2 regions of the Halomonas sp. AOP7-E1-9 genome follow, and region 2 is predicted to be linked to the other one. Evidence: predicted binding sites of a transcription regulator. Region 2 holds the regulator's gene; the other holds the start of a gene.
The links. Region 2 encodes PhoB, which activates phosphate uptake and scavenging genes when phosphate is short. Its sites were predicted from a motif close to TGTCATANNNNTGTCANA; they were not measured.
Positions count from the first base shown of each region.

Region 1: ACT3R4_RS12420 (Na/Pi symporter) is a predicted target of PhoB. The motif match lies at 3,908-3,925, and genes of this name have one in related genera.

Region 1 covers NZ_JBQSVC010000022.1:5,195-12,417, reverse strand. Annotated here, with positions in the region: gene ACT3R4_RS12440 (heavy metal translocating P-type ATPase) at 1-1,216, shown strand, start outside; gene ACT3R4_RS12435 (winged helix-turn-helix domain-containing protein) at 1,237-1,548, opposite strand; gene ACT3R4_RS12430 (helix-turn-helix domain-containing protein) at 1,633-2,445, shown strand; gene tyrS (tyrosine--tRNA ligase) at 2,532-3,794, shown strand; gene ACT3R4_RS12420 (Na/Pi symporter) at 3,994-5,178, shown strand; gene ACT3R4_RS12415 (hypothetical protein) at 5,189-5,419, shown strand; gene ACT3R4_RS12410 (glutamate decarboxylase) at 6,134-7,223, shown strand, end outside.
Region 2 covers NZ_JBQSVC010000004.1:75,740-82,962, forward strand. Annotated here, with positions in the region: gene phoU (phosphate signaling complex protein PhoU) at 1-365, shown strand, start outside; gene cysZ (sulfate transporter CysZ) at 442-1,182, shown strand; gene ACT3R4_RS03870 (hypothetical protein) at 1,265-1,597, opposite strand; gene ACT3R4_RS03875 (hypothetical protein) at 2,263-2,643, opposite strand; gene phoR (phosphate regulon sensor histidine kinase PhoR) at 2,949-4,244, opposite strand; gene phoB (phosphate regulon transcriptional regulator PhoB) at 4,247-4,936, opposite strand; gene ubiA (4-hydroxybenzoate octaprenyltransferase) at 5,067-5,963, opposite strand; gene ACT3R4_RS03895 (chorismate--pyruvate lyase family protein) at 5,999-6,562, opposite strand; gene ACT3R4_RS03900 (NAD(P)/FAD-dependent oxidoreductase) at 6,648-7,223, shown strand, end outside.

The DNA.
Region 1 (7,223 bases), on a different contig from region 2:
TCTTCGCGACCAAATGCGCCATTACCAGACGCAAAAGGGCGAACTGCAAAAACTCGCCGACCGCTTTGCTGCCTGGTTAAGCCCCGTGGCGTTAATACTGGGAATAGCTACTCTGCCGGTGGGGCTATTGTTGGGGCTTGGCCTTGAAGATGCCGCCGTTCGAGCGCTTTCAGTACTGGTAGTTGCATGTCCCTGTGCCGTAGGTTTGGCCGTGCCATTGGCAAGCCTGGCGGGGAGCGGCCGACTGTTAAACCAGGGGATCGCCTTGCGCGACCCGGCAGCGCTTGAAACGCTGGCGAGAGTAAAAACCATTGCGCTGGATAAAACCGGCACGTTAACGCAGGGCGAGCCGGTGCTAGTAAATTGGGTAGGCCGTGAAGGGGTGACCGAGCCAGCGCTTAAAGCCACGTTGTATCAAGTGGCAGCCAACAGCCAGCATCCCTTGGCCCAAGCGCTCAAGCGTTGGGCGGGTTCTGACCCGACATACGTGTCGCGGCAAGCCCAGGTGATAGAAGAGGTGCCTGGGCAAGGGGTGCACCTTCACTTGCCTGAACATGGCGATATTTGGCTGGGCAGCCAACGTTTTTTAACTCGCCAAGGTATTGAGCTACCAGAAGTAGATACCTTACTTGCCGCCTCTGAAGTGATACTGGCGGATGCTCAAGGCTGGTTAGGGAGTTTCTATCTTGAAGATACGCCGTATGAGGATGCCGCGCCGAGTATTCAATCACTGCAAGCCGATTACTGGGTGGTCATGCTGAGTGGAGATAGGCCTGGCGCCGTTGAGGCGGTGGCTGAGCGCCTTGGGCTGGCGCCGAATGCATGTTTTGCAGAGCGTTCGCCGGAGGCGAAAGCCCGCTTGGTTCAGGGGCTGCCAGGGCCTACGCTGTTTGTGGGCGATGGGGTTAATGACACCTTAAGCCTGGCGGCTGCCGATATTGGGGCAGCCCCTTTCAACGCCAGTGATGCCGCCCGTGAAGGTGCAGCTGCGCATTTACTGAAACCGGGTATTTCTAGCCTGGTTGAGGGGCTTGCCACTGCTCAGGCAACTCGGCGTGTCATGTTGCAGAATTTAACCCTGTCGGCCGTCTATAATTCGCTAGCACTGGGCTTGGTGATCGTGATGGCCATCCCCCCGCTGGTGGCGGTACTGGCCATGGTCGCCAGTTCATTAAGCGTTACGCTGAATGCAGCCCGGCTTGCCTGGCGTGATTGAGCATCTGAACCAGCAGGCAATCAAAACGAGAGCGAGGGATAATCCAGTGCCTCGGCCAGCCGTTTTGCCTGATTTCTGACCCAGGAAGGGTCAATTGGCCCCCAACTGATAATCCGGTATTCACCACTGTTATGGCGCTCGCCTTGGGTTGGTTGAAACTGGCATTCAATGTCCAGTTCGGCAAGTGACGCAATCGTATCCTGAGCCGTACGACGCGGCATGCCACAGGCGCTCACGAGCGCAGGTACGCTAGCGACGCCCTGGTCGATCAGGTAAGCCACGTAAAGACGTCGATAAAAGCTGGATTTTGTCTTGCTGAGAGAGTCGGTCATAAAATCTACTGTGTGAATGTCTTATAAATGAGCGCGGACTAAAGCATACTGAACGTCCTCTGCCACAGCCACCGTTTAATACGTATGCCTACTCTCTTTAAAGACGCCATGTCGCATGCGTTAACGCAGACGATTGATGCGCTGCACACGGTGAGCTTCACCTCACAGCTGACGGCGCTTCTCAAAACCATTATCCACTTTGACTGTGCGGTGATCATTGGGTACCGGCCTGATAAACACCCTATCTACCTGTTCGATTCCATTCCCGAGCGCCGTGAGCTGCTTTTTCAGCGCTACTTGCTACAGGATTACCAGCAGGACCCTTTTCTGGTAGCGCTCGACCAAGCACCACGCCAAGGTGTGCTGCGTATGGCCGCTGTGGTACCGCCTGCCGGGTATAACGAGTATGCCAGCAACTTCTATCAGCGAACCGGCTGGCAGGATGAACTTTGCCTCGCCATTCGTCTGGATGATGCCCGCTGGATAGTTATCTACCTAGGATTGTTGGCGGAGAGTGGCGGGTTTTCTTCCTCCGATGCCCACTACCTTGAGCTGTATATTGAGCTGCTGGCCGCGCTGTGCCGCAAACAGTGGGGCAATAATCCGTTGTATCTTTCTGAGCCTTTGCAGCCCGATCAGCCGATTAGCCAGCACATTCACCAGGCCATTGGCAGCTTTGGGCAGGCGCATTTAACCCACCGTGAACAGCAGGTGGCTGCCTTGATGGTGCAGGGCCTGGATTCCGAAGAGATTGCCGAGCGCCTGCAGATCACCCAAGGTACGGTCAAGAATCACCGCAAACGTATTTACGCCCAGCTGGGTGTGGCGTCGTTAAGCGAGCTCTTTGGCCTGTTTATCAATCATGCCATTACCGCACCGCCCGTCACCCAATCCTGATTTCTATCCCTTTAGGGATATCGCGGATTGCGCCGCCAACTTTTAGCCTATGACCATCTTCTCTAATGGCTAAAAAGGCGAGCATGATGACTGTACAGGCATTGCTTCACGACCTTGAACGGCGTGGTTTGATTGCGCAGACAACTCACCTGGATGAGCTTCAGGCTCTGCTCGAATCACCGCAGACCGTTTACTGCGGTTTTGACCCCACGGCGGGCAGCCTGCATATCGGGCACTTGGTGCCCTTATTGATGCTCAAACGCTTTCAGGATGCCGGCCACCAAGGTGTGGCGTTGGTCGGGGGTGCCACCGGCTTGATTGGTGACCCCAGCTTCAAGGCGGCGGAGCGTTCGCTTAACTCTCCCGAAACGGTTGAGGGCTGGGTTAACGCCTTAAGCGAACAGATTTATTGGTTGATGGCCCCACACCTCGAAGCGCCCCTGAAAACGGTTAATAACGCAGAGTGGATTGGCCAGATTAACGTGATCGACTTCTTTCGCGATGTGGGCAAACACTTCTCGATGAATGCGATGATTAACCGTGAATCCGTTCGTCAGCGTCTTGAGCGGCCTGACCAGGGCATGTCGTTTACTGAATTCAGCTATGCGCTGCTGCAATCCTATGACTTTGCCCACCTCAATAAGACGTTGGGCTGCCGGTTACAAGTGGGTGGCAACGACCAGTGGGGCAATATCGTCAGTGGTATCGACCTAACACGTCGCCTGAACGGCGAGCAGGTGTTCGGTATGACGCTGCCGTTGATCACCAAATCCGACGGTACCAAATTCGGTAAAACGGAAAGCGGCACGGTATGGCTCGACCCGGAACAGACCTCGCCTTACCAGTTTTACCAGTTCTGGTTGAATACGGATGATGCTGACGTTTACCGTTTTTTACGCTATTACACGTTCATGGATTGCGATCACATCGACGCAATCGAAGCAGAAGACAAGCAGGCCGCTGGCAAGCCCCAAGCGCAGCGTGTACTTGCTGAAACCATTACCCGCTTTGTGCATGGCGAGGAGGGGCTGGCTGCTGCTCAGCGTATTTCCCAAGCACTGTTCAGTGGTGAAGTAGCTGCGCTCTCATGTAGTGAGCTACAGCAACTTGAGCTTGATGGGCTACGCTGCCAAGACGTAGCGTTTGGACAGACGCTGGAAGAAGCTATGGTGGCAAGCGAACTCGCCTCATCCAGGCGGCAAGCCCGTGAATTGATTGACCAGAACGCTGTACGTATCAACGGCGAGCGCGCCGAGCAAGGGCAGCTAAGTCAAGCATTCGCGCTTTTTGACCAATACTGGATCGTACAAAAAGGGAAAAAGCACTTTCGATTGTTCAAGCGTGGGTAACTTACATGGGATGCCGCTTCCAGGAAGTAGCAGCATTCGCTGGATGTTGCCCATTGTGAACAACCTCTCTTCGATCCAACACCGTTCGCTCTAACACGATAGTGCCACGCCGTTGTCACGCCTATGTCACTTATAGACGCCACTCTTTGCAGGAGTGGGTGGGTTATACGTGCGTTCTTCCTTCCAAGAGGATGTGGCAATGGCCGAAAATATCAATAGTGCTGTGCAAGAGGTCTTACCAAGCCAGGGTCGCAGAATAAAAGTCCGGCGCAAGGGCACGCTAAGGCAGTGGCTCACGCTTGCATTGCTGGTGTATTTCCTGATCTGTGCCGTATCCATCATAGGTAATGGCTTTAAGATTGCCGCGGGCGGCCATGCCGCTCAGTTGTTTGAATTTGCCACCAACCCCTTTGTTGGTTTGATGATTGGGATTGTCGCGACGGCCCTGATACAGTCATCTTCAACCGTTACTTCCGTTATCGTGGCGTTTGTGGCGGGCGGCCTGCCTGTCGCTATGGCGGTACCCATGATCATGGGGGCCAATATTGGTACTACTGTCACCAATACATTGGTAAGCCTTGGCCACGTACGTGATAAAGCCGAGTTTAGGCGGGCGTTCTCTGCCGCAACGGTGCATGACTTTTTTAACTTGCTGGCCGTGGCGATTTTTCTGCCCATTGAGCTTATTTTTCATCCGCTTGAAAAGCTGTCGAACGCTACGGCGTTTCTGTTTTACGGTGATGCTGACCTTTCCATGGGCAGTATTAATATTGTCGGGATGGCAACAAAGCCGATTACCTCTTCGGTTGAAAGTGTCGCCATGAACCTGCCCACGATTGCCGGTGGCGTTGCCATGATTATTTTTGGTATTGCCGTGATTTTTTTAGCGATTCGTTATATCGGCGCACTGCTGAGAGTATTGATGGTAGGGCAGGCAAAAAACATTATGCATAACGCCATTGGACGTGGCCCCGTCGCCGGTATTGCTTCTGGTGCTGTGGTGACGTTTTTAGTCCAGTCTTCCTCTACCACCACAAGCTTAATGGTGCCGTTAGCTGGGTCAGGCGCATTCTCTTTACGGCAGATTTACCCTTTTACATTGGGCACCAATATTGGCACGACGTTTACCGCGCTACTTGCGGCCACCGCAATCACTGGGGCAACTGCCATACTGGCGCTGGAAATCGCACTGGTTCACCTCTTCTTTAATTTATTTGCCGTCGTGGTGATTTTTGGCCTACCGTTTTTAAGACCACTGCCTGTTAAAGGTGCCGAGTGGCTAGGCCGTGCCGCCTCAGAAAGAAAAGCACTCGCCGCTGCTTGGGTATTAGGCGTATTTATTGCCGTGCCAGCTATCCTGATTGCGCTCACCACGCTGTTTTGAGGAAACACCCATGACCCATCAACACGAGCTAGTGTCAACATCGACCGCTGAACTCAAGGCCATGCTGGATGACTCTTCCGAGCTCATTGAAGAAATAAGAGAAGAAATTGCACAAAGAGAAGCGCAAGAGCGCGAACTAGAACCTTTCGATACGCTGATTAAAGAAGCACGACCCAAAATGAACGAAATTCGTAGTTTCTTTACGTTAGTGCTTAATGAGCTACGCCACCGGCCTAAATAAGCGTTACGAATAGCGAAAGCAACAAGGCTACTCCTTTAGGTATTTGTTTGACACTTTCAGTAAGCTGAGAGTATGTCAGGAAAATGCCTTTTTATGGGACCTGTTAGGTCATGCCATACTGTATGTTCATGTCTTGACTTATTCCATTATAGCACTGTTGTTTATTCGTCAGCACAAATGGTTGCTTGTTGAATATTTATCTTTCTAATTCTTGGTCGAGTTGCCCAGTATTCATTAAATGATGGCTGGATAAAATACCTTTTTCACTCATGATGCCTTATTGTAAAACAGTGGCTTAAGTTGTTTTTATTGAGTGGTCATATCGTGCTATGGCCTTGAAGATAATCCTATACCGTTGTGTAGATTAATATGGGAGCCATTGTTTGGATGTTTGTAGCGTCAAGGTTTTTAATCTATTGATGAGTTGGTATATTTTCTTATACTCGTTATTAAACCACTTTTCTACCCGTTGGGTGCTATGAGAAAGAGATGTCACGCCTTGGTTGGTAATATTTTTAGCATTTTCAGATGGATAGACGTTTGCTGGCGAAATAATTTTTTAAATCATACTTACGATTTTTCATTTTTAAGATTTTGTCATAGACTAAAAGCACCATCTATGTAGGTATAGTAAATGTTGATGGTTTGGTAGGGTGGTTTTAGCTGATCTTTGAGCAGTAAACGTGATCCATATAAAAAACTGGGGGTAGTACGATGGATGTCAAAGGGTTAAATGCACGTAATGATAATGACGATGTATATGCATCAATTGACTTGGCGACATCGTTGCCGAAATCCGGGTTTCCCGATGAGGAACGGAATCCTCACAATGTATTTAGCGCCATTCGTGACGAATTAATGCTTGATGGAAATTCCCGCCAGAACCTGGCAACATTTTGCCAAACGTGGGTTGATGATGAAATTCGTAATTTGATGGATCTTTCAATCGATAAAAACATGATCGATAAAGATGAATATCCACAAACTGCGGAGATCGAAGCACGCTGTGTTAGGATGTTAGCAGATCTCTGGAACTCACCCTCGCCAGAAACAACCATGGGATGCTCGACGATTGGCTCTTCAGAAGCCGCAATGCTTGGCGGGCTAGCGCTTAAGTGGCAATGGCGGAAAAAACGTGCGGCAGAAGGGTTGCCCACTGATAAACCAAATATGATTTGTGGGCCAGTACAAATTTGCTGGCACAAATTTGCCCGTTATTTTGATGTTGAACTGCGTGAAATTCCGCTGGAAGGCGATCGCTTGATTATGAGCCCAGAGGAAGTTATCAAACGCGTTGATGAAAATACGATTGGCGTCATACCAACGCTGGGCGTTACCTTTACTTGCCAATACGAGCCAGTAAAAGCTGTCAGCGAAGCGCTGGATCAATTGCAACAAGAAACCGGCCTGGATATTCCTATGCACGTTGACGGTGCCAGTGGGGGCTTCTTGGCTCCGTTCTGCGCGCCAGATCTAGTGTGGGACTTCCAACTCCCGAGAGTAAAGTCCATTAACACGTCTGGCCACAAATTTGGGCTTGCACCTTTGGGAGCTGGCTGGGTGGTCTGGCGTGAAGCAATAGACTTGCCCGAAGAGCTCATTTTTAACGTTAACTATCTCGGCGGTGATATGCCGACATTCGCGCTCAATTTTTCGCGCCCCGGCGGGCAAATCATTGCGCAGTACTACAACTTCCTGCGACTTGGCCGTGAAGGTTACGCCAAAATCCATAATGCCTGTTACGCTACCGCGCAGCATATTGCAGATGAGATTAGTAAACTAGGCCCCTTCGAAATCCTCTTTG
Region 2 (7,223 bases):
ACACCAGCACGGTTCGTGGCTTAATTGAAGTTCGCCATATCAGTGAGCATGTACGTAAAATGCTGCGCGATGCGCTGACAGCCTTTGCCCGTTTCGATACCGACTTGGCGATGAAGGTAGTGCGTGAAGATGAGTCGGTCGATGATGAGTACGGCAGTGCCATGCGCTCATTGATGACCTTCATGATGGAGGATTCGCGCTCAATTAGTTCAATACTCAGCATTATGTGGGTGCTGCGCGCGCTGGAACGCGTCGGCGACCATGCCGACAACCTGGCAGAGTACGTTGTGTATCTCGTGAAGGGGCTCGATATTCGACATAGCGACCTGGACACCGTCGACCAGAAGGTAACGAAAAAGCCTTGACCCATGAGGCATTTCCTCTTGCAATACGTCTGGGCGGACACCCGCCTGGACGTTTGTATTGATGAGGACTGCTTGAATGTTGGATGCAATAACAGCGCTTAGCCGAGGTACGCGGCTGGTCTATCAAAAAGGCCTGCGGCGTTATATTTTTCTTCCTATCCTCGTCAATATTATTGTTTATGCCGCCATGTTCAGCTTTGTGATTACGCGCTTTTCAGGCTGGATTGACCACTGGATGACATTAGTACCTGCTTGGCTGGATTGGCTCTCCTGGCTGATCTGGCCGCTGTTTGTGGTTAGCCTTATTGTCATTGTATTCTTCACCTTTACCCTGATCACAAGCTTTATTGCGGCGCCTTTTTACGGCTTTTTAGCGGCTAAAGTGGAAATTCAAGAAACAGGCCGTATACCGCTGGATGATCGCGGGCTGACCAAAACGGCGCTTGATGCGCTAGGCCGAGAGCTGGTCAAACTCGCGTATATCGCCCCACGCGCCATTGCCCTCTTTATCATCAGCTGGATTCCAGGGCTCAACCTCTTTGCGCCGATTCTATGGGGGCTGTTCTCCGCATGGGTAATGGCCATTACCTATCTGGACTATCCTATGGATAATAATAAAGTCTCGTTCAAGGATATGCGTCAACGGCTTTCCAGGCGCTGGTGGCAAAGCCTCAGCTACGGCGGGCTCGTGACTCTGGTTACCTGGATACCGCTTGCCAATCTTTTTCTGATTCCGGGGGCCGTAGCGGGAGCCGTACTCATGTGGGACCAATATTATCGTACGGCAAATGAGCTTACGATCCAGCGGCCCTCATAACACCTGAAAAGCCATGCTTTTTTCTACGCTTTTAGACGCGAAACCCCGCTTTAACGGGGTTTTTAATGCTTTCAGTAGTGGTTTACCAGTCCAGGCTATCGCCTTCTTTGTGATTTAACTCGGTCGATTCGAACGAATGGGTGTTACGACGCTGGGTGCCATCCTGATCCCGCTGCAGCTGGCTTGACGGTGCATAGTTGCCGTTCATATGATCACGCTGACTATGGTTAAGCTCACTGGGTGAGTAGTGAGGACTAGACGTGCTAGTGGATTGCGGCATGTCGATGACATCGCTGCCGACTGCACGATCTTTAGTACGCTCAATAGAGCTTTGGGCAAAAGCTAGCGGGCTTGCAATCAAACCGATAGAAATACCTAAAATACCTACCGTTTTTAAAACTGCTTTAAATGACATAACGCTCTCCTGATGTGGGGTGCCGCTCACCTGTCTTGGCTATTATCACACTAACGTAAATACCATTGCACTGAAGGGTGAGAAGCGATCAGTGCCTTTGACTGCAAGATTATGGTCCAAGTGCCCAAACATCCCAAATTCATGAAATGCTGAATGATTAAAAATATTTTTAAACACGACCACACAAATAAAGCTATCCAAGTAAATAACAAGCTAACATTTTTTTAGTGTTGGCACAGCACCATGGTGAACAAGCTAAAAAGCTCGTTATCAACCTTTGTGTTTAAAAAGCATGAAAGGGGTCATCACGCCGTGGGACAAGAGAATCGTGAAAAAACTATTTGAGCGAGGGTAATGTTAAAAAAACGTAGATAGGAAAGGTTCAGTTTTAAAACCAGCCAAACACGACGGCTCATCAAGGGCTACATAACAAGATTAGGCCCTGCCATGGCAGGGCCCTAACCTCGCATCTATGGACAATATCTAGCGCTAGCTTCCACTCCTTTTGCGGGACTCCAACCTTGGAATTTACCCTGACTAACGCTCTGATTGTCGCTTGATTCAATCCATGAATCGGTGAGCATCCATGCGATGGGACATCCTTATCCCGTGCTCGTTCCTAAACTGTAGTACAAATTTTTAGCGCTGAGTGTTTAAACCGCTGGTCACTGATCTTGACCAGTGGTCACAGAGCTATTTTGCTCAGGCAGGTCGCTCGGCTCAAATGACGTATCGCCGCCACCTGTTACGCCCGTTGGACCGCCATCCATCGACTCATTATGAGTTTTATGTTGAGAAGAACCTGCACCGGGGCGAGTAGTATCGCCTGCGCTTTCACCGTTCATATCTGAGAGCTCGTCTGCATCATAGGTAGATGCATCACCACCTGCACCTGTACCAGATGATTGCGGCTGCACGGGTTCTTCATCAGCAGTAATATCGTGGCTCGGGTCTACTGGTTCTTGGGCAAAAGCGAAGGGGCTTGCCAGTAAACCGAATGTTACACCTAAAATCCCAGCTTTCTTGAGTAGTTCCTTGGACATCATGTTCCTTCTCCTCGATCGCTGTTGATACCGCTTACCTTAAGGAAGTGCCTTCCTGGCGTACCATTTCCTGCGGTAATCTTCCTTGCCCAACTTAATGCAGATGTGATGCCAAAAAACAAAAATAAAAAAATATTTATTATTAATAAACAACTTAAAACAAATCCCGCGTGCCAATCATGCTCGCTGATCGTGTATAAGGGACCACCATAACTGACTAAAAATGACACATGAGCAGACTTGAACCATAGATGGCTTGTCCATATGGCACGCTTGGATAAAGGTTATACAGAAGACCAGGAAGGAGGCTAGGAGGTAGCAGCCAGCCGAGTGGCGGGGAAAGTACAGCGAAATAGCGAACCTTCGCCAGGGTGCGATTCAACCTGAAGCTGAGCATCATGGCGCAGCAGGATATGCTTAACGATGGCAAGACCAAGCCCAGTACCGCCTGTCGCGGTACTCCGGCCTTTATCAACCCGATAAAAGCGCTCCGTTAGCCTGGGGAGGTGGACAGGATCGATGCCCTCTCCATCATCTTCTACTTCTATGCATGCGCTTCCATCTTCCATGGGCGCCCAGCGCAGTATAATTTGGCTACCCTCTGGGGTATATCGCACCGCATTGAAAGCCAGGTTAGAAATGGCGCTACGTATTTCCTGCTCGCTCCCTATGAGCTGGGCGTCACTTTCAATAGCAACACGGACAACATGCTTACGGTGCGATAGCGCCAATGCATCCTGGCAGACGCTATTAAGCAATTGCTCAACCGACAGCGCCTGATGATCTTGCCCGCCTTGATCAATTTCCAAGCGTGACAAAAGCAGCAGGTCGTTAACCAGATTTTGCATGCGCTGCGTCTGGTCCTGCATTTGCTCGATCCCCCTGCCCAAGCGAGGCGGAAGCTGCTCAGCCAAGTCACCATAGGTTTCGAGGTAGCCAGAAAGAACGGTTAGCGGCGTACGCAGCTCATGGGAGACGTTGGCCACGAAGTCTCTGCGCATCTGCTCAAGGCGGTGCAAACGAGTGATATCCCGCGCCATCACCAGGCGCTCATCGTCGCCATACAAGGTAATTTGGTATTGCAGAATGCTGCGCTCATCAATGGGTGAGGTCAGCGTAAGCGGTTCGCTGTAATCGCGGGCGTTGAAGTAGCTGATAAAGCGTGGGTCACGCAACAAATTGGTAATGTGCTGGCCACGATCGTGCGCGGTTTGTAGGCCCAGCATATCCGTCGCTGCACTGTTCCACCACTCCAAATCACCGTGGCGGTCGAGCATTACCACGCTGTCGCGCATGGCCTCTGAGGATTCCTGGATACGCGCAAGCGTAGACCGCAATCGACCTTGTGTAATGCGCTGGCTTTTTTGGTAGCGGTAAAGACGATCAAGCAAATCCCCCCACATGCCACCCGCAGCCGGGGGCTCGTTATGAGGGTTAAGGGTTAACCATTGAAAGAGGACGCGCAGTTGGCGTAAATGGTAAAAAAGACAAACGGCCAACCCGGCTGCCAAGCCAAGGCCCGCTGAGCCTAGCAGCCACCCCAGGCAAACACCTATGGTCGCTAACCAGGCAATACGCCAAAGCTCACGGCTCCATAGGCGCACTGTTACACCCGGGCTGAGAAACGATAACCGGTACCCCGTACCGTCTGAATCAGGTTTTGATGCACATCGCCTAACGCCTTACGCAAGCGCCGAATATGTACATCCACTGTGCGTTCTTCAACATACACATTGCCGCCCCATACCTGGTCCAGCAGTTGGCTGCGCGTATAGGCTCGCTCCTGGTGGGTCATAAAGAACTGCAGCAGGCGATATTCAGTGGGCCCCATTTCCAACGCCTTGCCATGCGCACTAACACGGTGGCTGACGGGGTCGAGTAGAAGGCCGTTAATTTCGATGGGGTCTTCTACGCCACGCGGAGTGGTGCGTCGCAATACGGCTTTCAAGCGCGCGACCAACTCACGGGGCGAGAAGGGTTTGGTGATATAGTCGTCCGCGCCCGCCTCAAGGCCTTGAATCTTATTGTCTTCCTCACCCTTGGCGGTGAGCATAATAATCGGCATTTCGGCGGTGGCTTCTTCACGCTTAAGGCGTCGCGCCAACTCAATACCACTGGTACCTGGCATCATCCAATCCAGAAGCAGTAAGTCAGGCTGATGGTCAACGACTAACGCGTGGGCATCCTGGGCGTTATCCGCTTCAAGCACGCGATAGTCAGCCATTTCCAGCGCCACTGCGATCATTTCGCGAATAGGTGCTTCATCATCGACAATCAAAACGGTCTTGGCGGTCATTCCAGGGCCTCACGGTGCTCAATGAAAGGTAATTCAATGACATCTCAGTGACAATAACACCATGACTTGATGACACTTATATGACAATAGCCAATAACAAGAACGAATGACAGGCGCTAATCACGCTTTGCTAGAGCGGCCCGGCCACTGGCCACCAACTTAGCGCAATGCCGGCAAAAACCAGCAGCCCTGACCAGTAATTATTCAAAAAAGCCTGAAAACACGGGTCGCGTTCACGATGCCGAATCAGGCGCTGTTGATGAATAAAGGTGGCCGCCATACCGGCAAGGCCCAGCCAGAAAAAACCACCCAGCCCCATACGAACACCCACAAAGGCTAACAGCACCAACGTCGCCAGTTGCAGTAACCCAATCATCAAGCGGTCTGCACTGCCAAACAGCACCGCCGTTGATTTAATACCAATTTTTAGGTCATCGTCACGGTCGACCATGGCGTATTGGGTATCGTAAGCAACCGTCCACAGTACGTTCGCAAAAAACAGCAACCAGGCTTCCACAGGTACATATCCCAGCACCGCCCCAAACGCCATGGGGATTGCCCACGAAAAAGCCGCCCCCAGCACCACCTGAGGAAGATGGGTGTAACGCTTCATAAAGGGGTAGATAAACGCCAGGACCACGCCACCAATCGACAGCAGCACCGTAAACCAGTTGGTCAGCAGCACTAACACAAACGCAACAGTGACCAGCCCAATAAACAGCAGTTTGGCTTCGGTTTCACTGATTCGCCCCGTCGCCAGTGGACGATGTTTCGTGCGCTTAACGTGGCCATCAACATGGCGGTCAGCGTAATCATTCACAACGCAGCCAGCAGCGCGCATAACATAAACACCTGCCACAAAAATAAGCAGCACGTTGCGACCAGGCACCCCGTTTGTAGCCACCCAAAGCGCCCATAAGGTAGGCCACATCAATAGCCAGGTACCAATGGGGCGGTCCAGGCGCATTAAGTGTAAAAAATCAGCGACTCGCGCCCATCCGACTGGCCGCAACAAAGAACGATCCATGCCTACCTCACGTAAAGAAGAGATGCCGAGCAAGCCTACCGCGAAGACAAACGAAGGTCATCTGCCATGGTGGATAAAAAGTACTCTTGTACAAGTAGCGATAACCCACCATGTTGAAACACTGAGCGCCGCCCCCAACGACTTTTCACGCCAGCAACCTGAGGGAAGGCAAAGCGTGGCGCACCGCTCGTAGCTTCAAGAGGGCCGCGTACTAAATCTGGCTGGCGAAACAGCCAACTGCCCAGCGCGCGCTCACCAAGTTGCTCCAATCGCTGGCCTTTTAGCTGTGTTAAGGGGGCAACCGAACGTGCGACCACCCAAGGGTTATCACCCACGCACAGGGCGACCTCCCTTAACCAGGCATAGCGACGAAGCTCAATCCCCAACGCCTGCGCTTCATCATGCAGAGGCACGCCGGCGCCTTGGCGCAGCAGGCGAACACGGAATGGTTGCCCTGCGCCTGCCGCTTGCAAGCGAGCCGTTAGTGAATCCGTAGACGCAACCCACTCCCACCAGGCAGCGCTCATGGCGGGGCGTAACGCAGCCACGGGCTGCCAAACAGGAAAGGCATGCGTTTGCCGAAAAGAGGACGTCACCACCAGATACTCCTGGGCAAAAAACAGAGAAGCTAGTGTAACATGGTGGTCTTAAAAGCTTTTACGACACCGATTATTTGGGGATGGCATGCCTGCATCACATCCGGTTAGCAACCCGACTGGCCACGCTGAGTTGATCATCATTGGCACCGGCATGGCAGGCATTGGGCTTGCCCGTGCGCTACGCCGCCAAGGCGATAAGCGCTCGATTATTTTGGTGAGCGCAGACAGCGGCGAGGACTACAGCAAGCCGCTGTTATCTACCGGCTTTGCAAAACGCCTCTCGCCCCACCAGTTGGCCAGGCATTCAGCCGCGGTACTGGCCGATGAGCTGGATGCCCATGTGCTTACCCATACGTCAGTAGAACACGTGACACCAGACACGCACACTATACAGCTTAGTGACGGGCAAACACTTGCCTACGATACGCTGGTGCTGGCGACCGGTGCTGAATCCCGAGTGCCTTTTGCCATTCCAGAAAGCGTTGCTCGCTACTGCTTTACCATTAACGATCTCAACGACTATCGCCTGTTCCATCACGCGCTGAACGATCGCCCCGCGCGCATTGCCGTTATCGGCGCAGGATTAGTCGGCTGTGAATTTGCCAATGACCTGCAGGCAGGTGGCCATCAAGTCACCCTGATTGCTCCAGAGGCCACGCCG